DNA from 3 places in the Holdemania massiliensis genome. Region 3 is predicted to be linked to each of the others. Evidence: a T-box and tRNA genes for the amino acid it is inferred to sense, from the RefSeq annotation. Region 3 holds a T-box; the other regions hold tRNA genes.
What was found. A T-box is a leader RNA that pairs with one kind of tRNA and senses whether it is charged. The one in region 3 lies ahead of thrS (threonine--tRNA ligase), so its partner is inferred to be a tRNA-Thr.
Positions count from the first base shown of each region.

Region 1 (10,448 bases), 910 kb from region 3:
GGGACTCAACTGGGAGATAAAAAAACTGAAATCAGCGGGACATTTGTAAAAAAAGCGCAATAGTAATAGTGAGGAGGAATTGAGCTCATGATTATGAACGTAAAAATTACATGCTTCCCGACATTGGTCCAACGCCGCCAACTTTGTGCATTAAGTCATAGTGCCGCGCAGCTTCGCGAAGAATTATTTGCTGCGATGATCCATCATCCGCAGCAGATTGAAGATGCGCCGCTGCCGGATATTTATCAGTCGCTGCCCACAGCAATGCTTCAGCAAGTATGGAAACAGGCGCAGCGAATGCGTTCTGGATCCGATAAGGATCAGGATCGTATTCGGCGCACATTGCCCAGTTGTCAATGGAAAAGGAGTGAGATGGAGATTCGTGAAAACCAGCTGATTTTGAGCTCGATAAATCAGCCGATTTACTATATTGCTCCCGTTGCCCACCGGCATTTGATGAATCAGGGGGCAATTTTAAAAATGACCTTAAAGGAAACTGAGAATCAATGGACGGCAGTTCTTTGTCTGCTGATCGATGAGAATAAAAAAGGATTTCCCAAGCCGAAGGAGACTAGGAAAATCCAGGATTAATCAGCAATTATTCAGAGAGTTAAAATCAACGATTTATTTTATGTTTCAAAAAGCAAGGGACTGATAGACTTCGTGATTTTCGGTCATAATGGTAAATCCATTTTCATCCAGCAAGCCATAGGTATGCGGACTGTTCTGCTTAGGCAGCGTGATTGAGCCGGGATTGAGCAGTGTGATTCCGTTTTCCTGGCGGATTACTGGAATATGGATATGACCATATAAATAGATATCACCGGGGAAGCTGTGCGGCGGCGGATCAAGCGGAAACAGGTGACCATGCGTTGCCGTAATTCGCCGTCCGCCTAAAAAAATCGTCGCACAGTCACGCAGAATATCAAAATTCAGGAGCATTTGATCAACTTCAGCGTCACAGTTGCCGCGGACAGCTGTGATTTTATCAGCCAGAGGATTCAGCATCGCAACCACTTCCTGGGGATTATAATCAGGCGGTAGCGGATTGCGAGGGCCATGATAGAGAATATCCCCCAGCAGCAGGATGTGATCGGGTTTATGCAAAACATAGGCTTCAAGTGCTTTTTTCATGTATGCGGCAGAACCGTGAATGTCTGAAATGACTAAAAACTTCATAATTTGTCCTCCTTATCGCAAGCATTATATCATGATCAGAAGAAACTGTGAGAACTTCTCTGGAAGAAGGGGGTAAAAAATGAAACTTGAATCCGCTGCGTACACCTTGTATACTAACTGTATGAGGGGGATGTGGGATGGATAAATTGGAAATTTATAATCAGTTGAAGGAAGAGATCATCGACCTCAAAATTGAACCGGGGGCTTTGATTAGTGAGAATGAAATCTCTCGGCGTTTTCAGGTGTCCAGGACACCTGTACGGGACGTGTTTCTGCGACTGTGTAATGATGGTCTGCTGGAAGTTTTGCCGCAGCGGGGAACCAAGGTGTCCTTGATTGATATGGAACTGGTCATGGCGACGATCAATATGCGGACTATCGTAGAGATTCAAATCCTTAAAGATGGGATCGAGCGTAGATCTTCGGCTCAGCTTCAGCAGTTGAAGCATGATTTGCAAGATCAGCGTCAAGCCATTGCCGAACAGCGAACACCGGATGAATTTTATGCTTTAGACAGCGAATTTCATGAGCATATTTTCGCCATTGCAGGACAACGGGCGATGTGGCAGATCATCAATCAGATGAAAGTCCATTATTCACGGTTTAGAATGCTGGATGTAAAAGCGAACTTCTCAATGAATGAGCTGCTTCAGGAGCATGAAAAAATTGTGGAAATTGTGGAAAAACGTCAGCGCGAACGCTGCAGTGATGTCATGCGTTATCATTTGGAAGGGGGTGTCCGGCGTCTGCATGATCGAATTCAGGGAGAATTCAGCAGCTACTTTAAATTGCCAGAGGATCAAACAGAATTGAATTAGATTGAATATAGAGAAAGTGAAAGGCCGGGAATCTTTGGAATCCTGGCTTTTTTATAGGGCAGAGTGATCGCTTTCCGATTTCAGCATCCGCCCGCACAAGGCTTTTCACAGCGAATAGAATGGAATAGGACAGGATTGTCTGAAAGGGATGAAGAAAATGAAAAGCAATGGTTTTCGGCCTTTCCGTGAATCCGTACGTAATGAAGCGGATCAGCTGACAGCGGCCATGGAAGATTATTTGGAAATGTTATACAGGATGCAGCAAAAGAATCAAAGTCTTCGCGTCTGTGTCCTTGCTGATGCTTTGCAGGTTGGCCGCAGTTCAGTCAGTAAGATGCTGCGGAAACTGGCTGCAGAAGGTTTTTTAATTGTGGAAAACTATGGGGATGTGCAGTTGACAGAAAAGGGAAAGACACAAGGAAAAGCGCTGCTGGAGCGGCATCAGCGAGTGGCGCGTTTTCTGCAGCTGGCAGGGATTGAAGGAGACCGGCTGTTAGAGGAAACGGAGAAGCTGGAACATATGAGTTCACCGGAAACGCTGCGTTGTCTGGATTTACTTGTTGAGTATTTTGATCAGGATGCAGCGGCGGAGGCTCGTTTGGAACAGCTGCGCTCGGAAGTACAAAAAAAGGAGTAACGAATATCACAAGGATTATCAATTTGATATCATCAGACAGGGATTTCTCCGCTATAAAGAAAAACAAATTCCTTATCCGCTGCCTGGAATAAATAAGCAAGGGAAACGAAATTTGTTTTTATACGGAAGAATCAGACTCAAGGGGATTAGATTCTTAATCAGCGGTTGTTTTTTATCCCCAATTGGAATGTTCGATTTTCAGGTAACAGTATTCCAATTAACTTGTATTTTAATTTCAGTTTTTGGGTCACTCTTTTAAATCATAGCGGGAAACTTCATAGTTTAAGTTTCGCAGTCCTTCAATTAAATCTGATAAAATCTGGGTATTGGTATCCGATACGGAGTGCAGAAGATAAATTGCACCAGGATGTGCGTTGTCCAGATTTTTCTTTAAAGCTGAGGTCGGATCAGGCTGATCGGCAACATTGTAATCATAGTAAGCATACGACCACAGCACTGTTTGATATCCTAAGAGATTGCTGAGGGCCAGTGACTGTTCGTTGAATTCTCCCTTTGGCGGGCGGACCAATGTCATCTTGTACTGGAATTGATCTAATAATAAGGCATCTAACTGCATGATTTCATCATAAACCTTTTCAATGCTGATCGTTGGAAAAGAATGATGATGATAGCTGTGATTGCCGATGATATGTCCCTCATCAATCATTCGCCGAATCAAATCAGGATTTTCCAGAACATATTGGGATGTGACAAAGAAGACGGCACTGACGTTCTTTTCTTTCAGTGTGTCTAGAATTTTTGGCGTATTGCCATTTTCATAACCATTGTCAAAGGTTAAATAAACTTTGTGATCAGGACGTCCGACGAACACGGTATCATAAGCTTTATACCTTTCGTTGGCAAGCACTGCATCCTGAGGCTGGCCATTTTCATCTTTGTCTTTGCCAAGTCCCCATGCCTGCATCTTTGAATCTAATGTACTGAATTGTGAGAAGTCGATATCTGTTTGAGGAATATCGATTTCCGGAATATCGTCAGTGATGGAACCCACCTTTGCCGTGAGATCGTTGTCTTCCGGCCGATTCTGACATCCACTCAGCAGAAGCAGACTGATTAATAATACATAAGGTATTTTCTTCATTCATTCACCTTCATTTCTTGTATCGTTAGTATGGCTGAGGTTTAACAAACTTAGGCTTGTCTATTTTTGGTAGTCTTTTGTCAGAGTTGGACAGGGAACTATTGAATTAAAGGAGATCCTGAGTATAATAAAAATGAATTCTCAAAGTTTGGTTTTCATGCGTTTAAAGGAGATCCGAAGTGACTTCTATCAAACATCGTGAGGCTGAAAGAGATTCTCGTATTTCAGTACGTTGCATCCGAAATGGAGCGACAGGAGGAAAAAAAATATGAAATCGAAACAGAAGACAAAAAACATGGTGCTGCTGGCTTTATTCGGCTGCATCGAAATTGTGCTGATGCTGACGCCGCTGGGGTATATCCCGATCGGTCCAGTGCGTGCGACAACATTGCATATCCCTGTTATTCTGGCAGGGGTTTTGCTGGGGCCTGGAGCAGGGAGTGTAGTGGGATTGATCTTTGGGATCAGCAGTGTTATCGTGAATACCTTGACGCCTACTGTTACTTCTTTTGTTTTTTCACCCTTTTATTCAGTCGGTGAATTCCATGGAGGTCTGGCGAGTCTGGTCATTGCTTTAGGTCCTCGGGTCTTATTAGGCTGGCTGTCCGGCTTGATGTTTAACTTGCTGATGAAGGCAACGAAGAAAGTGAACGCCAGTTTGTTGTTTTCGACATTGATCAGCACCTTTTTGCATACGACGCTGGTGATGCTGGGGATCTATTTCTTCTTCGGTTCTGCCTATGCTGCAGTTAAAGGCGTAGCGATGTCCGGGTTGGCGGCTTTGTTATTGGGCGTTGTTATGACAAATGGTATAATGGAAATGGTGATCGGAGCGCTGATTGTTCTGGCCGTCGGACGAGCGCTGATGCCTCTGACTAAAGGGTATAGGAAAGCTTCTTCGGCAAATTAACGATTGGATTAAGAAAATGCTTCAGAGTCAGACATGATTCTTAAAATGGCCGACATTGTCGGCAGGGAGGATATTGTGAAAAAAACAGTTGTATTAGGTGTTACTGGTGGAATTGCTGCTTATAAAGCGGCACAGCTGACGAGTGACTTAAAAAAGAAAGATTTGGACGTCCATGTGATCATGACCCGAAATGCGACTGAATTTGTCAGCCCATTGACCTTTGAGTCACTGAGCGGTCATCGTGTCAGTGTGGATACCTTTGATCGGAATTTTGAATATCATGTTCAGCATGTATCGCTGGCAAAGCAGGCGGATGTTTTTGTGGTTGCCCCGGCGACTGCCAATGTGATCGCCAAGTTCGCTCATGGACTGGCTGACGATATGCTGACTACAACTTTTTTAGCCTGCAGCTGTCCTAAGATTATTTGTCCGGCCATGAATACCGGAATGCTCGAAAATCCGGCGACTCAGGAGAATCTGCGCCTGTTAAAAGCCAGAGGCATGCAAATTGTAGAGGCGGACAGCGGTTTGCTGGCATGCGGCGATGTAGGCAAAGGCCGCCTTGCTCCTTTAGCGGCGATTGAAGATGAAATTGAACAGGCTTTAATTACAGAAAAACCGTTATCCGGGTTGAAGGTGTTAGTGAGTGCAGGTCCTACTCAAGAAGCTTTGGATCCAGTTCGCTATTTAACCAATCATTCCAGTGGAAAAATGGGTTATGCTCTCGCAAAAGCAGCGCGAAACTGGGGGGCTGAGGTAACGTTAGTTCATGGGCCGACCACTTTACCGCCTGTGCGTAATGTTGCAGACATGCCGGTGACTTCCGCTCAATCCATGGCGGAGACCCTTTTAATGTATGCTGAAGACTCAGATTTAATTATTAAAGCAGCGGCAGTTGCTGATTATACACCGATTGAAATGGCCGCGCAGAAAATAAAAAAGTCAGAAGGGGAATTTCAGCTGACTCTAAAACGAACACAGGATATTCTAAAAACAATTGGAGAAAGAAAACGCGAGGATCAGGTAGTCTGTGGCTTTGCCATGGAAACAGAGCAGCTTTTGGAGCATGCGCGTGCAAAGTTGGAGTCGAAGCATGCGGATATGATTGTGGCTAATGATTTAAGGGAACAAGGGGCAGGATTTGGAATTGATACAAATCGGGTTACCGTACTTACAGCGCAAGGAGAGGAAGCATTGCCGATCATGCGCAAGGAACAACTGGCTTATGCACTGTTAGAGCGCTGTTTGACAATCCTAAAAGAAAAAAGGGAGAAATAAATTATGTTGATGACCTTGGATGTGGGGAACACGAATATCACGGTAGGCGTGTTCGATCACGATGATTTGAAAGCGACGTTTCGCTTAACGACCAAAACACCACGAACTTCGGATGAGTTGGGCATGGTTTTGTGGACAATGTTGTCGACACGTCTGATCGACAGTTCTTTGATTCATGACGTAGTGATTTCCAGCGTTGTTCCCAAGATTATGCATTCTCTGGAGAGTGCGGTTATCAAATATTTTCATTGTACGCCGCTGATTATCGGACCGGGCGTGAAAACGGGAATCTCTGTAAATTCTGAAAATCCAAAAGAGGTGGGAGCCGATCGAATTGTAAATGTAGCAGCGGCTTATCATCTGTATCATGAGGCGTGTCTTGTGATTGACTTTGGTACAGCGACAACCTATGATTACATATCCAGTAAAGGTGTGTTTGAATATACGGTGATTTCACCGGGGATTGAAATTGCGGCTCAGGCATTATGGTCAATGACGGCCAAGCTGCCGGAAATTGAGATTAATAAACCAGAACGTGTGCTGGCTAAAAATACGGTTACGGGGATGCAGTCAGGATTGGTCTATGGATACATCGGGCAGGTGGAATATCTTGTTCGAAAGATTAAAGCGGAGCTGAATCAGCCGCAGTTAAAGGTAATCGCAACTGGGGGATTGGGGCGAATTCTTGTCAAAGAAACGGATTGTATTGATGAATATGACCCGGATCTTGCATTCAAAGGAATGAAGATTATTTATGATAAGAATCAGAAAGGAAGCCGGGAATGAAACAGAAACTAATTCTTGCCAGCCAATCACCGCGGCGGCGTGAGCTTTTAGAGCGGTGTCATATTCCTTTTGACATTGAGATCGCGGACATTGATGAAACGTTAAATCGGAATTTACCATTGGAAGCTGCGATGGAGGAATTAGCTTGGCGAAAAGCTCAAACGGTGTTAGATCGACATCCGGAAGCGGTCGTGATCGGTGCGGATACCATTGTTGTTTTAGAGCAGCAAGTTTTAGGAAAACCAGGAAATTCAGAAGAAGCGAAAATGATGCTCGCTCAGTTATCCGGTAAAACGCATCAAGTAATGACAGGGGTTTGCTTGTTGTCATCAACTCAAAGAATCTCTTTCTGTGATATTAGCGATGTGGAGTTTTATTCTTTAGAGGCTGAGGAGATTGAAGCTTATGTAAAAACGGGTGAACCGCTGGATAAGGCAGGAGCGTATGGCATTCAGGGCGAAGGCTTCTTTTTGGCAAGAAGAATTAATGGTGATTTTTATTCAATTATGGGATTTCCCGTTGCTCGCATAGTTCGTGCATTGAAAAAATTTGGATTCTGAAAAAAGATAGTTGCATTTTTTATAAGTACCTGATATTATATTAAATGCCTGCCGATATAGTTCAATGGTAAAACGGAGCAATGGTAATGCTCAGTTCCCAGTTCAATTCTGGGTATCGGCACCAGATGCTTAAAAAGCCCTTAGTTAAGGGCTTTTTTGATGCATTCATTTTCAAATCGTACCCAAATCGTACCACTTTTTGATTTTTTGTGATATTTAGTCTATTTTTGTATTAAAATTATTAGGTGGTTACGATCATAGATCAGCAATTTGATTTTTAATATCTAATTTTCAATTTACGGTATTGATTGGTCAATCGAAAAATTGTTTTAAACCTTATTTTTAAGGTTCTTTTTTTTAGCTTTCTTGCTGAAAATTGAATTAATATTCTCTGGAGCCGTTTGAGCGATGCGACAAGTGTTCGGTGGTGGAGGATCAGTTCTATTTGCATTTCAATCCACGCACCGCGTGAGCGATGCGACCGGAATAAGTTTTGATGGAAAAAAGTACGGTACAATTTCAATCCACGCACCGCGTAAGCGATGCGACGTTTTGCATATTGTTTTAGGAACTCTTTGTCCGTTATTTCAATCCACGCACCGCGTAAGCGATGCGACAGCTAATAAGAAACTAAAAGAGATTTAAATGATTCTTAACTTGCTACTATCATAGCGAATAATTCTGTTACTTGCAACATTATCTTTCTTTTTCACATATTTCTGGTGCGAACCTCCCAGGGATTCTATGTTTACCTCAGGTTCGCACCCGTTATTCTTTAATTTAAAGATGAGTGAACACGATTCCAGCACTTAATTAAATCGTAACTGTCCTACACATTACTTATTCATTCATCAGTAATAAGCTTCATGTGATAAGCTGATCCAGAAAGCACCTTTACCATCCTTAGTTAAGCTTAATTTACCATCTAATTCTTCAATATATCCTTGTTTGATAAATGAATTGATTTCCTTTTGAACACTCTCGGCGTATCCTTCAGCAGCTGGCTGCTGATCAAGTAATAATTGTCCGCGTAATTGCCGAAGCTGTTTTTCTTCTGACGATAAAGCCTGTGGATTTTCAATTAATTGCTGACAATCATCAGCCCCTGAAATATAAGATGCTAAATCACGTGTATTTCGATATTGATAACCATCAAAACACGAATAAGCATCCAGACCAAAACCGACTACTTCGCCTTGGGTCCATAGCTGGCTTAAGAACTGATCATGACATTCTTTTTTGCAATAAAATCCAGGTGCGTAATTCACCCAACCCTGCTCTTTTAAATATTCATCTGTTGAATTTAACATTCTTTGCTGCAGCTTTTGATCGGCCTGTTGCTGCACACTTAAATAGGGCCGAAGCATCAAATGATCAGGTTCCAGTTCTAAACAAGAACGTAACGTGCGTTTTAATGAAACAAAGGTCTGACCTGGAATTCCTAAATCCAAGGTCAATGAAACATTATTGACGCGGAACTTATCTAAAAATAAGACTGAATTTTGAATGTCAGGTAAGGTGTATGGAACCTTTAATGTTAGTAATTCTTTTGGCTGCAGTGAGTGTATTTGCAGTTGAAAACGTGTCGGCTTTCCCTGACTCAATCCGCTTAATAAAGGTACACAAACTGTATTTGGCAATGTTTCAATACTAACTTCACAAAATTCTGTTAAATGATATTCCTGACGAATTTGATGCAATAGTTCTCCAACTTTATCAGCATTCATAATTGTCGGATAGCCTGTAAGCTTGACTGCTGTAAAGGCAACATCTTGAAAATCTTCAGCGGTACTGTGAAGTTCTCGGCTCAGTGCCTCTAAATAATTCATCTTAATCTGAGAATCACCTAAAATCTGAAAAGGATGCGCGTGATTTTCTTCCTGTAAACAAAATGGGAAATTGATCGCCATAATCATTGTTTTATTCGTTTTCATCAATAAAAAAACCTCTCTTTTTCTTTTCGTTCATTATATCACGAATTGATATTGAAAAAAGGATATCTATTTTTCCAATCAGTCGGAAAAAATGGCTAAGTAGACGAAATGATGTTTAAGCGTTTTTTTTGATCATAATTGTTCCGTCTTTTCAAATATGGTATGATACAAATAACGTAAAGATTTCACAAAGGATTAATAAGGGGGAGCTGTGATGATCAGAGTGGCGCTGGTAGAAGACTATCTGCCGCAGATTCAACGTATGGAAGAAATTCTCAATCAGATTCAGCAAGAAGAACAACTGAATTTACAGATTGCTGTTTTTACAGATGGTGAAAGTTTCTCTGCCTTACCAGCGCATTCCTTTGACTTGGCCTTGTTGGATATTCAAATGGATAAAATGGATGGTATGGAGGCAGCGGCTAAAATTCGCGAACAAGATGAAGATCTAATCATTATCTTTATTACGAATCTTGCGCAGTATGCAATACAAGGCTATGCTGTACAAGCAATGGATTTTATTCTGAAACCCGTTAATCCTATACTCTTCAAGGAAAAATTAATGAAAGCCGTGCGACGGATTGAAAAGAAACAAAAAGAGAAACGAATTCCGATGAAAACAGACCGTGGTCAGGTCTGGCTGGAAATGAATGAGATTCTTTATGTGGAGATCGTGGCGCGTCATTTGCAAATTCATACAGAGACACAAGTGCTGCGCTGCAATGAACCTCTTCAGAATATTCAAGCGATTTTGGATGAACGTTTTTTTCGTTGCCATGTCGCCTATTTAGTCAATATGGATTATGTACGTCAAATTCGTAAATCTACAGTATTTGTTGGTGAAGATGAGTTATTAATCAGCAAATATCGGCGTAAAGAGTTTATGGAAGCTTTGACAAAACATGTAGGCAGGTTACTTTAATATGACGCAATCAGAACTGTTAGATCTTGGTTTCCTGCTGCTGTTTACAGTTTGTGAAGTCTATGCCGTTCTTTATTATCTTTCATCGCTTCGTCCGCATTCTTGGCGTCGCTGGGGACTTCCTCTGCTTTTAGTCGCTGGTTATTACTTATGGAATCTCCTCAGTATGACTTCGCAGCAAACCCGTGATATTTACAGCATTCTTTATGTATTGGAAACTTTTCTAACATTGATGGTTTTTGTCAGATTGTATTGCGGCTGTCGATGGCGGGAATGTTTTTACTATGTTATCGTGCTGTTTTTGGCGACACGATTTATTCGA
Region 1 covers NZ_JAKNTK010000001.1:3,060,092-3,070,539, reverse strand. The annotation lists gene MCG46_RS14255 (hypothetical protein) at 88-591, shown strand; gene yfcE (phosphodiesterase) at 637-1,179, opposite strand; gene MCG46_RS14245 (GntR family transcriptional regulator) at 1,317-1,997, shown strand; gene MCG46_RS14240 (metal-dependent transcriptional regulator) at 2,146-2,634, shown strand; gene MCG46_RS14235 (delta-lactam-biosynthetic de-N-acetylase) at 2,882-3,736, opposite strand; gene MCG46_RS14230 (ECF transporter S component) at 4,005-4,646, shown strand; gene coaBC (bifunctional phosphopantothenoylcysteine decarboxylase/phosphopantothenate--cysteine ligase CoaBC) at 4,722-5,924, shown strand; gene MCG46_RS14220 (type III pantothenate kinase) at 5,928-6,710, shown strand; gene MCG46_RS14215 (Maf family protein) at 6,707-7,270, shown strand; tRNA gene MCG46_RS14210 (tRNA-Thr) at 7,321-7,394, shown strand; gene MCG46_RS14205 (hypothetical protein) at 8,122-9,204, opposite strand; gene MCG46_RS14200 (LytR/AlgR family response regulator transcription factor) at 9,419-10,126, shown strand; gene MCG46_RS14195 (GHKL domain-containing protein) at 10,128-10,448, shown strand, end outside.
Region 1: it has a tRNA-Thr gene. The T-box ahead of thrS (threonine--tRNA ligase) is inferred to sense a tRNA for this amino acid. The anticodon was not compared.

Region 2 (10,448 bases), 1.3 Mb from region 3:
CTTCATGCGTAAAGCTTAAATTACCTATCAATTATTAAGCAAAGAAATTTTTCAGTGAATATTACATTTCTGATTTTATAATTCATACTTTCCTAAATAAACTTTTCGCTTAGCAGGCCATATATTTTAATTATTGGTTTTCTAATATTTTTACACGATCTTATACATCTAAATAATATACCAATCAAAGCCGCCTCCAGCGTTAACTATATTCCAGAAAGTCCACCAAAATATAATTTTATATAATATGGATAGAAACCAGTTGTTTTCTGTTTTCAAAAAGATGATTGAAGAAGGAATTTCTGAAAACAAAATAAAAAAGTGCACATCTGTCAGTACTAAATTACTGAATATATTAATCTCCAGATGAGGCGAATATCCAATGGATGGAATACAATGCATCAATATAGGAATGATAGTTGGAAAGTATAAATATAGAAATACATTGATAAATTTATTACAAAAACTAGATTCTAATAAGTATTTTATGTAATATAGTGGGAAAATCAGAAAAACCACAGTAGTAAAAAAAGATAATAAAATACTATATAACAAAAACTCAAAAAAATGCCGACTAAGATTTTCGACAATATTTATGATTAAATATTTCAGAGACATAGAATCATAGAAAACCAATGTACATAATGAACTCAGAATAAATGAACTTATTAATATTAGGGGGATGAATTTATAAAAAGTCCTACTCCCTTTTTCTTTAAGCGAAATTTTCAATTTAATGCACGCTAGGAAAACAGGAAATAGAATTAAAGGGGCAAAAACATAAAAAGGATAGCATAATCTTGTAGGAAAAATGAAACGTAAACATATAAGCAAATAAAACAGAAAACAAATCATAGCATCAAAAATATAATAGAAAGTTTTTATTTTTATGTCTTTTAATTTAAATAAAATTGCTGCTGCACTTCCAACTATAAAGAGATTAACTAGTAAAATATTACCCTTTAACGCAGCCATTATACTAAAATGAAAAATGATTATAAGAGATAAGAGTTTACATCCTAGTATTGAATTCATATAATTTAGAACACCTTTCATTTATTAGAGTTAAACTGGTCAGGTTAGAAAACAGGTCATCATCCATTCCATGACACTTATATAATGAGTTAATAAAAATATTATAACATAATTACATTCTTTAGTTTTATGAATCTAATGGATTTAAAGCGTTTGACAACCTATTTTTAATTGCATATAATTATTTCAAATTTACTATTATATTTTTGCAAATTAAGCAGTTTTTTGGCGAACTTACTTTCAAACTATTTCACTGATACAACGCTTCGCAATTTTAACAGGAGTAAACAATGAAAAAGGCAGCACAATTTCTAGGCTTAATTTTGTTTCTTTCTTTATACAATAATTTTTTTTCTTACTCGATTATTGAAGGAACACATTTTTTCAATGTCTTTATGTTCTGTTTATCTATTTTCTTCTTGTTTAAGCTGCGTGCTATTAAAATCAAAAAAGGGCATTATCTATTTGCGATCTTCTTTTCTTTCGTTTTCATAATTTTAGTTTACCTTAAAGATGCAGTTTATTTTTCCGAAGATGGATTAGCCTATTTCAATCTTGCATTTATTTTCATTCCAATTTATATCGTATGTATTAAGTTAAGAATTAAATTCCAAATAAAGGAGTCTTATGTATATCGCGATTTTAAAATTACGTGTCTTGTTTATATTTTAGCTATTGTCTGCGGTTTTCTTATCTATTATCGACCAGATAGTAATATTTACCAATATATCCAATATCGTCTCTTATTTGTTCATTATACCTATGTGTTTTTAATTTATAGTTTTTTTATTTCTACTTTCCTCTTTTTCACATTTTTATTATTTCCAACCTTAATAATCAACGAAATAATGCCCGATTTTTATAACCATCGCTGGGTCAAGTTCATCTTCTATTTCTATTTCGCATGGATATCAACAGTAATGATGCATACCCGTCCCTTAGAGGGTTTTTGGGAGCATAATGACATACTTCAAGTTATGTTTTTCTCAGAGCTGCCGACGTCTTTAATTTATTCATTTTCAAAAAATAAGCTATTTAATCCGATCTTTTTTAAAACGATTATTTGGTGGGTTGTTTTCGGATTACGGGTTATGGGAACATGGTCTCATTGGATCATCTTGTAATTATTTCGGATGTTATGACATCCGAAATCCTTAACTGATCATATCCTGGCCTGTGTCGGCCAACCCTTTCAGACCATTTCAAATCATTACAACAGCCATGATCTCACTCCGTATCCATCAGTCAAAACATAGTAAATAACACCTTTCAAAAGCTTAGATATTCCTTGGTTAGTCGTCAACTGGTCATTACTCCCCGCAATCATTTCTGAAGTTTTCTATCTATTTTATCAAGCTTTCCTGTGTTCACTGCAGAATGGTTAAAATATACCCCATAATCAGAATCTTAGAAACATCGGTATTCCTATCATTATTATTACTTCAAGAATTCTACTTTCTCTATCATACAACTATCTTTAGAAAATTTTTGAATATCCATGGATCTACTTTAAATCCATCATTAAAGATCCGACATACCAATTTAAATTCAGTTCTAATCCTTATTAATTAACAGAAAAAGCCATAACCTTCCTTTTAATCCAATCGGATCAAAATTCCATTTATGACTTTTACTTTACATCAAATTGAATTGGTACTTATTTCGCAATCGCTTCAGAAGCCGCGTTGCCTGCGTTATAACCGCTGGTTACTGCCCAGCCGAACAGCGTCGCGCCCATGTAGACGTCGCCTTCCAGACCGCCGACGACTTCACCCGCTGCATATAAACCTTCAACCGGCTGCTTTTCAGCATTCAGAACCTGCATGCTGTCATTGATACGCAGACCGCCCAAGGTAGCATAGTAACGGATGTACTGCTGCAGAGCATAATAAGGACCTTCCGCACTCAACGGTGCAGTCAGTTCACGGCCGAATTCATCAGTTCCGCCCGCGGCTGCTGTTTCATTATACTTCGCTGCCGTTTCGGTTAAAACACCTTCCGGCAGATTCATCTTCTTTGCGAGATCTTCTAACGTATCTGCTTTAACCATAAATGGATTGCCTTCGCCGTCATTGGCCAGCCACTTCTCGACATCCTCTTCAGAATAAATCTTCGAGCCTGTCATGCCTTTATTGAAAGCATCAAAGGAAGCCTGATCCATGATCAGATACTGCGCTGTATTCTTTTTCATATCCTGCATCAGATCCCATGCGTTCCCCTTTTCATTCGAGAACCGCACTCCATCCTGATTGACCAAGAATGCTCCGGAAGCCGCATAAGCTCCGCCGACACCCGGGTTGCAATACTGACCTAAACCACTTGGCAGAATCATGGAGTTTGGCTGCGTATTGACAAATTCCATATTGAACGTATCTGCGTTAACCGCTTCCGCCATCTTCAGGCCATCGCCCGTAGCTCCAGCATGTCCGGCATAAACAAACTGTTTGTATTCTTCTGGAACCATCGTATCATTTGCACCAAATCCGCCGGTTGCCAGAATTACAGCTTTTGCATTGATCGTATAATTCTTTGTTTCATCACTGGCTTTTACGCCCTTAACAACGCCGTCTTCAACAATCAGCTCAGTCGCCGGGGTATTGGTCATCAATGTCCCTCCGCCCGTTGTAAAGCTTTCCGATAAGCTGGAAACCACGCCTGCACCGCGGCCTTCGCCGGAATAACTGCGGGTTGGCTTGCCATCTCTCTGATAAGGAACATTAGCACCGTCTTCCGATACCAGCCAGTCAAATGCCGCACCGGTTGTATTAACGTAAATATCCAATGTCGCTTCGTCATTGTTATTGTGTCCGTTTTTCAGCATATCTGCTTTCAGCTGTTCCGGAGAATCTTCATAACCGTCTTCCTTCTGCCACTGGCTCCCAGTGGCCATTGTTCCGGCTCCGGCCATGGCACTGGCACCGCCGACAACGCCTGTCTTTTCCAACAGAATTACACTGTTGCCGTTCTGCTGTGAAGACAGGGCTGCGGTCAGACCTGCAGCTCCGCCGCCGACAACGACGATATCCGCATCCAATGTAACTTCCTCTTTGGTTGCAGAAGAAGATTCTACAGGTTTTGTCATTTTATCCATATCTGCACCTGCCTGGGTTAAAGCATCTTCCATCGCTGTTTTGAAACCATTGGAAGTGACTGTCGCACCGGAAATTCCATCAATTCCAAGGGTCTGATTATCCAAAACCTTGGTAACCAACTCTGGTAAAGCGGCTGCGCCGATTCCTTCTGTTTCGGTCTGTTCAAGAATTTGAATGTCAGTAATCTTTTCTGCGTCAACCGTGACTTCCAGCGTAATATCGCCATGAAATCCCGCTGCCGTTGCTTTATAGGTTCCTGCTTTCATTCCGCCGGTGGCTTCCGGTGCTTTGGTCGAGCACCCTGTCATCAGCAGCATCGCCGCAAGAACGATGGCAACTAATTTTTTCATTTCTTCTTTCCTCCTTGATAGACGATCGTCTACCCTCTACTATTTTATTGATTCCTAAAGTTATGTCAATCCCTTTTTGTGAAAGTTTTATATTTTCAACAGTATACAGAAAAAGCACTGGAATTTTACAAACCTTTTCCAATGCTTTGCAAATCTATTCATAAGTAAGATTTATCCTGCCGCTTCCAGTTTAATGATTTGATCAAAGACTGCAGCAAGCTCGAAAGCCGCGTCTTCCTTCATTCTGTTTGACCTGACAGCTAATTTTATTTTCTAACCCAGCTCATCGCATTCAGCGTATTTAAAAAGACAGCGCCGCAGCACTGCCTTAAGTTTAAATCGTATTGTTTATTTCTGAATCAAAGACGCAGCCTGAGCCGCAGCCAGACGCCCGGAATTGGCCGCAAAAGAAATCCCGATGCCTACTCCCGGATAACGGGAATCAAAAGCATTTGATGCGATCAGTTCGCCTGAAGCAAACAATCCGGATACCGGCTGCCCTTCGCCACTAAGCACCTGAGCTTTGTCATTAACCTCAATACCAGGAATTGTTCCGAATGTTCTGACCACTGCAGTTTCCAGATAAAACGGTGCCGTTTCAATCTTGTTTGCCTGATCCGCTTTCAGACCAAAGCCAGGGCTGACCTGATCATCAATTGCTTTGTTGTATGCCGCAACCTCAGCTTTTAATGCCTCGGCATCCATCCCAGCGGCCGCTGCCAGATCATCCAACGTATCATACGCTACGGCCATGTTGGAATCCAACGCCTTCTGCAGTCCTTCCGCATCCGCGTATGTACTATCCGCAATCACAAAGGCCTGATGTTCCGGCAGATCCGCAACCGCACGCTGAATAACATATTTCGGAGCTTTTTCGTTGGTAAACCGCACGCCGGCTTTGCTGACCATGAACGTTGAAGCCAACAGATCGGAACGATCCGGATTTACGACTGAACCCATTGTTCCATCTCCGAAGACTTGGGTTCCAAACTGTTCGGTCAGCAGGATACCATCGCCTGTCGCTCCGGCATTGGTTGCGATGACCCCATCCGCATAGTTCGGAGCCAGTTTCTGCATCAGTTCCGGATTGCTGCCGAATCCCCCGGTAGCCAGGATGACCTGGCTGGCTTCGATCGTATATCGTTTGTTTTGATCTTCAACCTTGACGCCTTGAACTTCACCATTTTCTACAATCAGTTCTGTCACCGTGGTTTCCAGACGCAAGTCAAACGGCATTTTATCTTCGACTTCCGCCTTGATGAAATCATAGAAGCCCTTGCCCTTGTTTTCCATCCGCAGCGAGAACAGTTCATCGTTAGATGGATCTACCTTTTCGGTCTTGCCCGTGTAAGGTGCATTCAGGTTTTCCAGCACGTTCAGTGTATCCGCAGAGCTTTCATACACATTGCGGACCAGCTGTTCATTTGCCGGCTTGGAACCAGACGTCTGTTCAAAGAAATTCACAATCTGATCAATTGTACTCTTAACGCCATCGGCCTGATGAATGGAAGAATCCGTACCGAAGATTGCACCGCCGGTTGCCGGCAATGAACCGCCGACTGTCGGCAGCTTTTCAACAAGGATGAATTTGATTTCCGGATGATTCAGCGTCAGCTCATAAGAAGCCATAATGCCGGAGATGCCGGCACCGACAATAACAACATCTGTTGTTTCTGTTTCGCCTTCTGCAATTTCCTTTTCAGTGGAGGCTTTCAGCGCTTCCAGATCCCCGCCGGCTTCGGTCAGCGCTTTTTCTGCAGCCTCCAGAATGGCCTTGCTGGTAAAGGTAGCCCCGCTCACCGCATCCAGTGCCAAAGACTGCTGATCAACGATCATCTGCGGCAGCTTTTCAATCGCGCCGTCACTGATGCCCGGCGTTTCATTATGCTCATCGACCGTAACGCTGACGATTTTGTCCTGATCCACCGTTACCGTTACTTTGACTGCACCGTTCATGCCCTGAGCTTCAGCAGTATATGAGCCAGCCTTATAGCTGCCCGTTCCTGACTGCGGTGCCGGTGCCTTGGCACAGCCGCTCAGCAGCAGGACGGAAGCCAGAAGAACTGCCCCCAACTTTTTCCATGTGTTCATTCTTTCCCTCTTTTCTTTCTGCATAATATGCCTGTTTATTCTGCCGGATTCGGTCACGATTGTCAAGACTTTTACAAATGCAAATGCTCCGGATGCGAACTAAATTGGCAGTATTTTATATCCTTTATTTTTCAGCAAATTTTCTCTTTCGAGAGCTGGATGGATGCGCAGCAGAGCGGGTTCCTGATTGCTTCTCTGATTCAAGTTGGGAATCCTTTCCTTCTGCTGCCAATTGATTTTCTTTCCAGAAATTAACATGTTAATCCTGTGCTTTCTTGGGAATCAAAATAAAAAATTCCGCGGATCTCTCTGCGGAATGTTAATTTCTCATGGTGCCGACTATAGGACTTGAACCTACCACCTACGCGTTACGAGTGCGTTGCTCTACCGGATGAGCTAAGTCGGCGTAAATATAGTTTATAAAAACTGTGTGCTTCTGTCAAGTTTTTTTGTGCTTTTGCCGCAGTTTTTGCATCAAAAAAGGGAAATTCGTATTCCCCATTTTTTGCCTTATTTCTCCAGTTCATACAACAGCGGCAAATCAGCCACGGTAATGATTCCAATCGGCTTCTGATGAGCGTTGCCGGACTCGGTAATCAGAATCGCAGAAATGCTGACGCCGCGGTGCAGACTTTCCTCAAATAAATCCTGAGCTTCCGTGACATCAGCGGTCCGGGGCAGAAACAGCACGCGTTCCTTCTTATCCTTAAAATACAGACAGTCGTTGACACAGCCAGTCAGCGGTTTGTCGGTTCGGCTTTGATGCAGTGTCCAGCGGGCAATCATTTCCATCGTTAATAAAGCATGAAACCCGCCCTGAGCGTAAACCGGAAGCTTGGATGAACCCATCGTTTCCATAATCGTTACCGCTTCACGAATTTCCGTCTGAGGATCGCAGATCTTTACCGGTTTGAGAAAATGCGCGCTGATTTTCGGCGGTTCGCAGATCTTGCGGGCCAACTCCTCAATTTCCTCGACGACCTCGTCAATTGGGATCGCGATAATATGACCTTCATCGGACCGCTGATGCACAATCGCATTGCGCAGGTCGGCATATTCCTGCAGCTCCATTTCATATTTACGAACCAATTTACTGGTTCGGGACGCTTGGTTTAACAGCTGATAAAACCGTGAATACCGCGTAACACCGCTGATTTGTTTCAGCTGCTTTTCGATCATTGCGAACGCGTTGAGAAACCGCTGGGCATTGTCCATGAAAAAAACCTCCTGATGGATTCTATTATATCAGGTTTTCCGTTTTCACCGAGAACTATCCCTTAGCTTTTCCACAATTTTTGTTTTTTTCATCGTCTGTTCATCTTTCTGCTTGATTAACCGTGCCGGAACGCCTGCAGCCAGCCATCCGGCGGGAACATCCTGCGTCACGACCGATCCGGCGGCCACCACCGCTCCCCGGCCGATCCGTATTCCTTCCAGAACAACCGCATTCGCGCCGATCAATACTCCTTCTTCAATGATCACCTGCTGAGCACTGGCCGGCTCCAACACCCCGGCAATGACCGCGCCAGCCCCGATATGACAATGAGCTCCGATTTCCGCCCGCGCTCCCACGACGGCATTCATATCAATCATAGTTTCAGCACCGATGCTCGCTCCGACATTGATCACCGCTCCGCTTAGGATCACAGCATTTTTTCCGATCTCGACTTCATCCCGGATCCAGGCTCCCGGTTCAATCCGGCAGGGCAGATCCTGAATCGCCAGCTGCGGCCAGGCGCTTTGACGCTGCGGACAAACGATCCGCAGATCCCGTAACTGCCGGCGCTGATCCTCAAGCTGTGAACGCAGAATTTCCCATTCCCCAATCACCAGCTTAAACTGATCGCCATACACCGCCGCTTTCTGCCAATGGGTCGGCTGGATCTCGTTAAACATCAACAACACTTCTGTACTGCGTGAATGATCGTGCAGTTTTTGAATCAATTCCTCAGTCTTCATCCACAATCTCTCCCTTCCACCCTTCCTATAAACTGCGACGGTCCGCTCAGAAGACAAGCTTGATCCTCGGCTTGTTCTACACTCAGTAATCCGCCCGGACAGCGCACCTGCGCAGGCAGCGGACAAAGGCCGAAGATGGCTGCCGCTACTGCGCTGGCACAGGCGCCGGTGCCGCAGGCCAATGTCCAGCCTACACCGCGCTCCCACGTTCTGACCTGCAGTTCACCATTTTCCCGCCAGCGCACAAAATCCACGTTGGTGCCTTCCGAAAAGAAGGGATGCGTTCCGATGGAACGAGCTTGATCATCACTGATCCGATCAGGATCCGCTGTAAAAATAACAGTGTGCGGTACCCCCAGCCAGAAGCTGCAGGACTGCTGCTGAGATAAAAACGGCGCGTGAAGCAGGCCCGGAAGCAGCGGCTGCTGTGTAATCCGATGCGCATCAAAGTCCGGTTTCCCTGCCTCCACCTTACAGATAAACGGTTCGGTTGAACAAATCCAGGCTTGTCTGAGCCCATCGCCCGTTCCAATCACCCAGGTGTGATCGGCATCGATCCAGCCCTTGCGGTAAGCATAATGCACAAAACAGCGCAGACCATTGCCGCACATGTTGGCGCGCGACCCATCCTGATTCCACAGCTCCATGCTTAACGGATCACGGTGAGCAATGATCAGTCCGTCCGCCCCAAACCCACGATGGCGGTCACACAAAGCAGCCACTTGTGCGCAGTCCATAACTGGAGTTCGGCTACCGTCAACGATCAGGAAATCATTGCCGCACCCCTGATACTTTTCGAGAATCAAACGCTACACCCCTTTCTTCAATAACCCATTCTGCCACGCCCATTCTCCGATCTGCACGGCATTGGTCGCCGCGCCTTTGCGCAGCTGATCGCAGCAGCACCACAGATGCAGTCCTTTTTCACAAGCTCCATCCCGGCGCAGCCGTCCGATCATGACGATATCGCTGTCGGTGCATTCTTTCGGGGTCGGGTAGGGAGCTTCGTTCAGGACAATCCCAGAACAGTCTTCAGCAGCCTGACGAATAGTCTGCAAGCTCACCGCATCACGCGTTTCGACGTAAATCGATTCAGAATGACAGCGGTATACCGGCACCCGCACACATGTGCAGCAAACCTGCAGCGAAGCTTCATGCAGGATCCGCCGGCCTTCGTTCTGCATTTTCCACTCCTCACTGCTGATGCCTGCCTCATCGAACTCACCAATCTGCGGAATCACGTTAAAAGCGATCGGAAACGGAAAGACCTCCGGGGCGGCGGATGGATCGCGGATCTGCCGTTCCAGCTCATCCATCCCCTTCATTCCTGCCCCGCTGACAGCCTGATAGGTGCTGACGATCATCCGCGTGATCGGCGTCAGCTTCAAGATCGGCGAAAGGGCCATCATCGCCAGAATTGTCGCGCAGTTGGGATTGGCAACGATTCCATGATGCCAGCGGATATCCCGGGCGTTGATTTCAGGGATGACCAGCGGGACATCCGGATCCAGCCGAAACGCACTGCTGTTATCGACAAACAACGCGCCGCTGCGGCGAATCAGCGGAGCATATTCCGTTGCTAAATCATTGTCTACCGCCCCGAACACCAAATCCACATCTTTTAAGGCGGCGGCAGAAAATTCTTCAACCACACCGCTTTTTGATCCCAAATCAATCACCTTGCCGGCACTGTGGGGACTGGCCAGCAGCTTTAACGACCGCATTGGGAAATGGCGTTCCTGCAGGACCCGGATCATCGTCCGGCCGACCGCGCCGGTCGCTCCCAGTACGGCAACATTTACTTTTTCCACATTCTCACTCCTGTCTGTTCACTCTAAGATAGTAAAAAGCCCGGGTTTGACCTGGGCTTTTGTCCTTCCTTGTTGAATTTCGAGTCTTTCGTTGCAGGTTAAAGAAGCTG
Region 2 covers NZ_JAKNTK010000001.1:3,459,364-3,469,811, forward strand. The annotation lists gene MCG46_RS16055 (FAD-dependent oxidoreductase) at 2,693-4,477, opposite strand; gene MCG46_RS16060 (FAD-dependent oxidoreductase) at 4,826-6,568, opposite strand; tRNA gene MCG46_RS16065 (tRNA-Thr) at 6,899-6,974, opposite strand; gene MCG46_RS16070 (CBS domain-containing protein) at 7,079-7,783, opposite strand; gene dapD (2,3,4,5-tetrahydropyridine-2,6-dicarboxylate N-acetyltransferase) at 7,829-8,527, opposite strand; gene dapF (diaminopimelate epimerase) at 8,524-9,333, opposite strand; gene MCG46_RS16085 (aspartate-semialdehyde dehydrogenase) at 9,337-10,338, opposite strand.
Region 2: it has a tRNA-Thr gene. The T-box ahead of thrS (threonine--tRNA ligase) is inferred to sense a tRNA for this amino acid. The anticodon was not compared.

Region 3 (10,448 bases):
ACCAGCTCCGCCAGTTTCTGCCGCATCACACTTTCTTCCTTGTAATCCCACGCCGGATAGCCGTTGTCAAAGCTGCAGGTCCAGCCATATAAGCCCGAAAGAATCTCCAGTTCATCACTCATCTTCTCAATCCAGCTTTTCTGCGCGGAACGCAGCGAAAGCGTGATGACCAGGCTGGAACCACGGCGCTTGATCGAGGCCAGATTTTCCGAAGCCCAGGTTAAGCCGGGTATCGCCATGCTTTTTGCCCGCAGACCGTTGGGCAGAACGGTGATAAAATCAATAAATGCCTTGGAATCCTCAGCGGAATAGACGTTTTCAATCGTCGTGTCTTCACTTAGGGTCAGCGTAACCTCGGGATCACTGGCTTTCAGTTCAGCCTTCACGTCGGCTGATACTTTCTCAATCGCCTTGCGAACTTTGCGGGCATCTTGGCTTGCGAAGCGAATCCAACAATCCCGTGGAATGGCATTGTCTTTGTTGCCGCCGTCCCAGTCCGCAATCCAGACTTCCAGCTCGTTTTTGACTAATTCCCGCAAAGCGCGGATCGCAATCTTGTTGGCATTGCCCAGCTCCTTATCGATATTGCCGCCGGAATGGCCGCCTTTTAACCCGGAAACGGTCAGTTTCCAGCCGCTGCCGTCCCATTTTTCCTGCGGCCGCACGCGCGTCATTGTGCAGACCAAACCGCCCGCTGTCGAGACTGCCGTTTTATCCTCACCGCCGCAGTCCATATTGATCATGCGGTGTGCGGTGAAATACTCCTTTTTCAGCCCCTGAGCACCGTTCAGGCCGATTTCTTCCATGACGGTAAAGACGCATTCCAGCGGCGGATGCGGTTTTTGTTCATCCTCCAGCAGGGCCAGCATCATGGCCACGCCAACCCCGTCGTCCGCCCCCAGCGTTGTGCCGCGGGCCTTCAGCCAGCCGTCTTCGACATAGGTGTCTAACGGCTGGGTTTCAAAATCAAAATCGACGTCTGCTTCCTTTTCACAGACCATGTCCATATGCGCCTGCAGAATCACAGCGCCGTGCTTTTCCATACCGGCTGTTCCGTCTTTGTAGATCATCACATTGTTCATTTCATCCTGAATCCAGCGCAGGCCATGATCCTTCGCAAACTGCACCAGCCAGTCGCTGAGTTGTTTTTCGTTGCGGGAGCCATGCGGGATCTTGGTCAGTTCGTTAAAGTAATAAAATATCCGTTCGTTGCAATCCATTGTCATCGGTGTACCACCCTTTCCTTGTTCTTTATTATATCGCTCATTTTCACTTGCTTTCAACTAAAAATGAAAATTATTTCTTTTCATAACGAAATATTTACAAACAAAAAGGGAGAAGTTGTTTCTCCCTTGATTTCAGTCTAGTGAGCTAAGATGCTTTCGATATCGGTGACCTCAAACAAATTGAGGAAGGATGTCAGCTCCGGCTTGACTTCCTCAGCCGCTGCCAGCCGCAGATTCATCCGTGACCAAGTCTTGGCAATCACCGCGCCGCTTGGCACGCCTAATGTCTGCGCGCCAATCGTTTCAATGTCCTGCTCGACGATGGATGGATCTTGCTGAGCCTGGTTCATATAATCTTCGATGGATTGAAGCAGCGCTTCCACCGCCGCCTGGCGATCCTGCGGCAAATCCTGCCGGACAAACAGCGCAGCCTGCGGATAGCCCTGGGTGCCGGTGACGGCTTTCCATTGTTCCTGCAGATCCAGAATGATCTTCAGTTCCTGACCGTTTTCCTTAGCTTTAGCCATCGTTGCTGTTGCGGCTGGTTCCGCCATCAATGCCACATCAGCCTTTCCTGCAAGCACAGCGCCCTGCACTTCCGCTACGCTGGCATACCAGGTGATTTCCGGAGTGACCGGATGCTTTTCCAGCACGGTTTCCAGAACTTTACCCGGCACCGCGCCTTCGCCAAAGGCAGCAAACACGCCGTCCTTCTCCAGCGCCGACTCCTCAGCAGCGACCAGATACAGGTTGCCCCAGGTAATCACACTTTCCATGCGGTAAGTTGTTTTACCGTTGGCAGCCAGCTTAGCACCCAGGTTGCTTGGAGCGACGAGAATGTCATATTCCGGATTCGGATTAACAAAAGCCGCCTGCAGCACATCTGTCCCGTCGACAAAAGTCACGTCGTGACCATTCTTCACCGGAGCGATCAGGGCCAGCGCCGGAGCTCCGGTCGGGCCTAAAATTGACAGCGTGACCGATTCAGCCTGAGCCGTTGGCTCCGGAGTTGCCTCCGGCGTCGTTTCAGGTGCTTTCGGATTTGCCGCACAGCCTGCGGCCAGCAGCAGAACACTCAGCAAACAAAGCCATTTCTTCATACGCGGGCCTTCGTTTCAATTTCGTTAAGAATGCTTTCCAGCAGTTCTTCTTTGGTAATCGTTACGGAATCTTTTTTACCATAACGGCGAACCGTGGCCGTGCCGTTTTCCACCTCGCCGTCCCCAACGACAATCTGCATCGGGATCTTGTGCGTCTGCGCTTCGCGGACACGGTATCCGAGCTTTTCATTGCGGCCATCGACCTTCACGCGCACGCCCTTAGCCAATAGCATCGCTTCCAGCTGCTGCGCGTAAGCGAGATGACGTTCATGATGCACCGGAACAATCACGACCTGCTGCGGTGCCAGCCACATTGGGAACGCCCCGGCATAATGCTCGATCAGAATGCCGATGAAACGTTCGATGGATCCAAAGATTACGCGGTGAAGCATAATCGGCCGCTTTTTGGAACCATCGGCATCAATATAGGTCAGATCGAAGCGCTCCGGCAGATTCATATCCAGCTGAATCGTTCCGCACTGCCATACCCGGCCTAAGCTGTCGGTTAAATGGAAGTCTAACTTCGGGCCATAGAAGGCGCCGTCGCCCGGATTGATCTTGCAGCTCTTGCCGGCTGCATGACAGGCCGCTTCCAGCGCCGCCTCGGCCTTATCCCAGATTTCAATCGAGCCGATATATTTCTTTTCCGGACGGGTTGACAGTTCAATCGCATAGCTTAAGCCAAAGACTGAATACACACGGTCGATGAAATTAATCAGCCGGACAACTTCACTTTCAATCTGATCCTCGCGCATGAAAATATGCGCATCATCCTGGGTGAAGGTTCTGACCCGGAACAGCCCGTTGAGGGCTCCGCTGGCTTCATGGCGATGTACCTGACCCAGCTCGCCGACCCGCAAAGGCAGATCCTTATAGGAATGCAGACCGTTCTTATACACCAACATGCCGCCCGGACAGTTCATCGGCTTGATCGCAAACTCCCGATCATCGATCATCGTCGTATACATATTTTCCTGATAGTTTGCCCAATGACCGCTCAGCTCCCAGAGTTCTTTGGAAAGCATGATCGGCGTCTTGATGAATTGATAGCCTTCCTTGGTATGTTCTTCATACCAATAGTTTTCCAGAACATTGCGCAGAATCATGCCGTTAGGCAGAAAGAACGGGAATCCCGGTCCGTATTCGCTCATCATGAACAGATCCAGTTCTCGGCCCAGCTTCTTGTGGTCGCGCTTCTTCGCTTCTTCGAGGAAATTCAAATAATTCTGAACTTCTTCCTCACTGTCAAAGCAGATCCCGTAAACCCGCTGCAGCATCTTATTGTTGGCATCGCCCTTCCAATAAGCTCCGCTGACCTTCAGCAGCTTAAAATGCTTGAGTTCTTTGACACTTTCGACATGCGGACCGCGGCACAGATCGGTAAAATCACCCTGCGTATAACAGCTGATTACCGTATCGGCTTCATCCATGTGGCTGATCAGATCCATTTTATACGGATCCTCCTTGAACATTTCCAAGGCTTCTTCCTTGGAAATCTCATGGCGGACAATCCGCTTGCCGTCCTTGACAATCTTTTTCATTTCCTTTTCGATCTTAGGCAGATCTTCCTCATGCAGTACATCATCGCCTAAATCAATATCGTAATAAAAGCCATCGGTAATGACCGGTCCAACCCAGAATTTCGCGTGCGGATACAGATGTTTGACAGCCTGTGCCAACAAGTGCGCGCAGCTGTGATTAAGCACATGCAGATGTTCGTCTTCTTTGATGTTGATCATCTTTCTATTCCTCCTATTTTTTCAAGACCACAAAAAAACGCCCTTGATTAAGGACGTTATTCAACGCGGTACCACCTTACTTCCTGCTTCCTACCCAGAAACAGACACCTCAGCTCGATAACGATGAGAATCGTCGCTTTTTCAAAAGCGATACTCGCAGGCGGTAATCGTTTCCCTTTTCAGTTTCCTTTCACCTACCGGAAACCTCTCTGATCCAAGTTCTGAAACAATCTTGTCCTGGTCTTGATATGTAATTCATTTATACACCGGTTTATCATCCTTGTCAATGGAAATGAATTTTTTCTTCATGACTCCTGACAAATTTTTTCTGCTTATTCCAGCGGCAGCCATTCTGTTTCATTGATCAGCGAGAAATCTGCCTGAACATGCAGCTGAGCTAACGTCAGCGACAGTTTATCGTCAGGCTGCCAGACGGATTCACTGTCCAGCGTCAGACGTACCGGCTCCCCACTTTCATAGTTCACAGCCAAACAAACAGCGAGTTCATCCTGACTTTTGATCAGCGAGAGGATTGGCTCCTGGACTCCCCAGCTCTGTAACAGGTCCACCGCTTTCTCTGCCTCGAGCTTCACGCTGACCTCAGCACAGCGAAGACCGCGAATCGTTTCGTTCATCGACCATTGTCCGGCTTTCAACAAAGCCCACAGTGCGTCTTGATCCAGCGGTATTTTCTCTGGAGGCACGTCATCGACCCATTGCTTTTGCTTTTCCTCGTAGTGCTGCCATTGATCATTTCTTAACCGCCGCTGAATTTGAGTATGCAGCGGAATTTGAAGAAGACCGCTGCCGCCCTGCCACTTCAGATCCAGATTGAAGGAAGCAGGTTCTTTTTGCCACTGCAGCCTTCCCTGGCCTATTACCGTATACGGCAGCCACAGATAGAGGTTGCCGGCTTTGCCTTCGGCTTCGATTTCAATTTCTGCGGTCAATGAAGTCATCGTTGACAATGCCCGGCCTGCCTTGGCCATGATCCATAGCTGATCGAGCCAGCCGCATCCGCTCAGCAGCAGCGCACACATAAGCAGTACGGCTATCCTTCGTCCTGTCCGCTTCATCGTCCTCCCCGCCTTTCCGATTTCATTATACCATGCAAAAGAAAAGGCAGAGTCTTATTGACCCTGCGTTGACGACGGCACACGGTATTGGGAATAAATTTCTTTGAGATCTTCGATCATTTCCTTACTGTCGTAGATCAGCGCGGTATTCCCGTTGACGTAAGCGTAGTATTCGGTTTCCTGACCATTCGCATTGACTTTCATGCGGCCATTCTGGCTGGCATAGTTCAGCATTTTCTGGCTTTCTTCATTGGCCGGATCAAAGCGGTAAAGGTAATAGACCTGATCGTTATACTGAAAGGAAGTGCCTTCCAGGGCGTTGAAATCGGTGTTTTCGATCGGCGTTACCTGATTGAAGGTGTAGTTGTTGGTCTGGAAATAGTCCAAGAGATCCTGCACGCTGGCAATGGTTTCCGGTGTTTCCGTCGGCATCACTGAGCTTTCCGGCGAAGCGGAAGGCGATGGCGAAGGGGTTGCTGAATTGTTGTTGTTCCGGCTGCAGCCGCCCAGGATCAAGGCAAAACCCAGACACAGGACAGCGAACCGCAGAATTGTATTTTTCATTTTGATTCCTCCTGCCAGTATTCTCGGCGTTTTTTTTCCGATTTATACCTTGGCAGAACGGAAAAACTACTGAAACTGAATCGGTGAGGCCAGATTGTTGAGCAGTGCGACAAGACTGTAGCCGGCGATCGCACTGGTTCGGGAATAGATCGCAATCTCAGCCTTGATTTCTTCCCCTTCAACGCGAATCGTGTGCGTATCGCCGATAAAGCCCGGCGTGCTTTCAATTTTCACCCGGGTTTGTTCAGGGCCGTTGGTGGCCAGTGAGGTGGCCACCGCCACGTTGACCCGCCGCGGAAGCAAAGCGATCGCTTCCTTGGCATTGCCTTCAAAAGCGGTCAGCGTCGTCTTGCTGTCGGCCATTTCTTCACGATAGACCGGGGTTGAGCGCAAATATTGAGGACCGGTTTGCGAAGTGATCGAAGCTTCGATCGGACTCATCAGCGCTGCGGTTCGCATTATATCAAACCCGCCGATGGCTCCGGAAGCAATATAGACCTTGCGGCCATGCTGCCGGGCGGTCTTTTGCACCTGCTTGTAAAAATCGTCATCCGCAAAAGCGCCGATCGCCAAAGTGGCCAGATCTACGCCAGCCTCCAACAATCGAATCGCATATGCTTTGACCGCTTCCACGGAAGCCGCTTCGGCAACGATCTGCGGCTGCCAGGACAACAGCTGTTCCACCTCTGTCGTCCCTTCCACACCCACCTCTTCTGCCAGCTTTAAAACCGAGTCCGCTGTCCGGCTGAAAATTCCAACCAGCTCATAATCCGGCATTTTTCCGGCTTTCCAGGCCCGCGCTACAATCTGCCCTAGTTTACCAGCGCCTAAAATCGCAAATTTTGTCTTCATCTGTTTTCTCCTCTGCTTTGCTAAGAAAAGCTGAAGTCTGCGTCTTTTTTCTGACGCCCTGCTTCAGCTTTCCTCCAATTTTCTTCTGATTCTGCCTTGTTCTAATGGGAACGGTCTTCCCTCATCGCCTGCATCGCAGCCACAGATCCCCCATCATACAGAATATCGACACCGGTGAGATAAGAACATTCCTCGCTGACCATAAACGCCATCATCCGGGCAATCTCCTCCGGTTCACCCATGCGTCCCAAAGCGCCGCGTTCTGCGAAAGACGCTGCTTCCTGGCCTTCAATCTCACCCATCGGAGTTTTGAAGGTTCCCGGTGAGATTGAAACAACGCGAATGCCCTGTTTGCCATACATCACCGCCATGCGGGATGTATACCACAGCACAAAGTTCTTGGACAGCGTATACGCCGTGCCGGTCTGCTGCTCAGCCGGAATTTGATCCAGCATCTGACTGACAGCCAAGCGGAATGCTTCACGATCTGTTAGACTCAGCTTATAGATTGGCTTCGGCACTTTATCCGAAGGAAGCATATATGCCGACATGCTGGATACGTTCAGGATACAGCTGCCCTGCGGCATGATCCGCACAAATTCCTCATCCATGTTCATCGTTCCCATTGCGTTGATCTCGAAGATTTTCTGAGCATCTGTCATGTGCGGGGAAACCCCTGCCGCATGAATCAGGACTTTGACCTCGCCTTGCTGAGCGGCATATTCAGCCAGCTTTCGGACCGATTCACGCTGACTGGCATCCGCGGGATAAGCCTCAGCCTCAATACCGGAATCATGAAGCATCTTCACAGCGTTTTCCAGTTTGGAAACAGTTCTTCCCATCAAAATAATCTTATGTTTCTGACCTAAGATCTTGGCTGCTTCCAAACCCATGCCGCTGCCGCCGCCGCTGATAACACAAATACTTTTCATCATCAACTCTCCCTTCTTTGCTTTCTTTTATTATAAACTTTTTCTGCAGGAAAAGCGAACGGCACGCTTTTATTTTATTGGCTTCTGTTTCCATGAGAAAAGGCAAGCTGCAAATCTCAGCCTGCCTTTATGCTTCGAATCCGATTAATGCTTGTCGTTTTTAATCGCTGCCTGCGCCGCAGCCAGTCGAGCGATTGGCACACGATACGGACTGCAGGAAACATAGTTCAGTCCAACACGGTGACAGAATTCAATGGAGCTTGGATCGCCGCCATGTTCACCGCAGATACCCAGCTTGATGTTTGGACGGGTCTTGCGTCCCAGTTCCGCAGCCATCGCTACGAGCTTGCCAACACCATGCTGATCCAGACGGGCAAACGGATCCTGTTCGTAGATCTTCTTGTCATAGTAGTGAGACAGGAATCCGCCGGCATCATCACGCGAGAAGCCGAACGTCATCTGCGTCAAATCGTTGGTGCCGAAGCTGAAGAATTCAGCTTCTTCGGCAATCTCATCCGCCAGCAGAGCAGCCCGCGGAATTTCGATCATCGTTCCGACCATGTATTTCATTTCAATTCCGGAAGCACTGATGATTTCATCCGCGACCTTCGTAACGATGTTCTTCACGTATTTCAGTTCGTTGACATCGCCGACTAACGGAATCATGATTTCCGGTGTGATGTGATAATCTGGATGCTTGCGATTGACGTTGATCGCTGCTTCAATGACCGCGCGGGTCTGCATTTCGGCGATTTCCGGATAGGAAATTGCCAGACGGCAGCCGCGGTGACCCATCATCGGGTTGAATTCATGCAGTGAAGTGATGATGCTCTTAAGATCATCAATATTCAGGTGCATGTCCTGAGCCAGCGTTGCAATATCATAAGAGGATGTCGGCAGGAATTCATGTAACGGCGGATCCAGGTAACGAATCGTAACCGGACGGCCTTCCATCGCCTCATAGATGCCCTCGAAATCCGAACGCTGCATCGGCAGCAGCTTCGCCAACGCCGCACGGCGCTGTTCTTCCGTCGAGGAAACAATCATTTCCCGCATCGCTTTGATACGGTTGGAATCAAAGAACATATGTTCAGTTCTGACTAAACCGATGCCCTGAGCCCCAAAGGCTACAGCCTGTTTAGCATCTTTCGGTGTATCCGCATTGGTTCTGACCTGAAGGACGCGGCGTTCATCCGCCCACTTCATGAAGGTTTCAAAATCACCGGAAATCTGGGCAGGTACAGTCTTGACGGCTTCGCCATAGACATTGCCAGTCGAGCCGTCCAGCGAAATCCAGTCGCCTTCCTTGAAGGTCTGACCTGCAACGGTAAAGGTTTTCTCTTCTTCATGGATGTCAATTTCACCGCAGCCGGATACGCAGCAGCGTCCCATGCCACGCGCGACAACTGCCGCATGCGAAGTCATGCCGCCGCGGACCGTCAGAATTCCCTGAGCCACGTTCATGCCTTCAATATCTTCCGGCGAAGTTTCCAAACGGACTAAAACGACCTTCTTGCCTTTATTGGCTTCAACAATCGCATCCTCGGCGCTGAATACCACCTGACCGCAGGCGGCACCCGGCGAGGCTGGCAGACCATTGGCAATCTGATGGGCCTGTTTCAATTCAGCCGGATCAAACTGCGGATGCAGCAAAGCATCCAGAGCTTTCGGCTCAACCATCATCAGCGCTTCATCCTTGCTGATCAAACCTTCGGCAACCATATCGCAGGCGATTTTCAAAGCTGCCGCCGCGGTGCGCTTTCCATTTCGCGTCTGAAGCATAAACAGCTTGCCGTTTTCAATCGTAAATTCCATGTCCTGCATATCGCGGTAATGCTTTTCCAGCTTGCCGCAGATTTCAACAAAGCTGTTGTAAGCCTCCGGCATGACTTCTTTTAATTCATCAATCGTCTGCGGCGTACGGATTCCTGCCACGACGTCTTCGCCCTGCGCATTCATCAAGAATTCGCCGAACAGTTTGTTTTCACCGGTTGCCGGGTTGCGGGTAAAGGCTACGCCGGTACCGCAGGTATTGCCCATATTGCCGAACACCATCATCTGAACATTGACCGCTGTTCCCCAAGAACCTGGGATATCGTTCATCTTGCGGTAGTAGATCGCACGCGGGTTGTTCCAAGAACGGAAGACGGCTTCAACAGCGCGGATCATCTGTTCTTTCGGATCCTGCGGGAAGTCTTCATTCAGGTTTTCTTTATAGAACTCCTTGAAGCAGGCCGTCAGCTCCTTCATATCATCAGCATCCAGCTCAGTATCCAGCTTTACGCCCTTGCGGTCTTTGATCTCGTCGATAATCACTTCAAACTTGCTTTTCGGCAAGCCCATGACGACGTCTGAGAACATCTGAATGAAACGCCGATAGCTGTCATAAGCAAAGCGCGGATTTTCCGTCTTCGCCGCAATCGTTTCGACAACTTCATCGTTGATGCCCAGATTCAGAATCGTGTCCATCATGCCTGGCATTGAAGCCCGGGCTCCTGAACGTACGGAAACCAACAGCGGGTTTTCCTTATCGCCCATCTTTTTCCCTGTCATTTCTTCCAGAGTTTTCAGATTGCGGTTAATTTCCTCCGTAATCTCCGGTGCAATTTTCTCTCCATCTTCATAGTAACGCGTGCAGACTTCCGTTGTAACGGTAAAGCCCTGCGGAACCGGCATGCCCAAATTGGTCATTTCTGCCAGATTTGCCCCTTTTCCGCCGAGCAGCTCGCGCATTTTACCATTTCCTTCAGAGAAAAGATAAACATATTTTTCGCTCATTGTTCCTCCTTATAGGCGTATTTTCCAGCCAACTTTCATAGACTTATTATAGCGGAACTGACCAGGAATTTCCATAGTTTTTGTAAACGTTTACATATTTTTGGTCTAACCAGATTTCCCTAAAATGACAAAAAAGCCTTTCAGATCGGGTCTGCTAGGCTTTTTTTGCACTTAAACTTTT
Region 3 covers NZ_JAKNTK010000001.1:2,152,605-2,163,052, forward strand. The annotation lists gene pepD (beta-Ala-His dipeptidase) at 1-1,226, opposite strand, end outside; gene MCG46_RS09875 (phosphate/phosphite/phosphonate ABC transporter substrate-binding protein) at 1,364-2,326, opposite strand; gene thrS (threonine--tRNA ligase) at 2,323-4,065, opposite strand; T-box leader at 4,112-4,319, opposite strand; gene MCG46_RS09885 (hypothetical protein) at 4,398-5,141, opposite strand; gene MCG46_RS09890 (hypothetical protein) at 5,196-5,705, opposite strand; gene MCG46_RS09895 (aspartate dehydrogenase domain-containing protein) at 5,772-6,557, opposite strand; gene MCG46_RS09900 (SDR family NAD(P)-dependent oxidoreductase) at 6,659-7,492, opposite strand; gene ppdK (pyruvate, phosphate dikinase) at 7,634-10,267, opposite strand.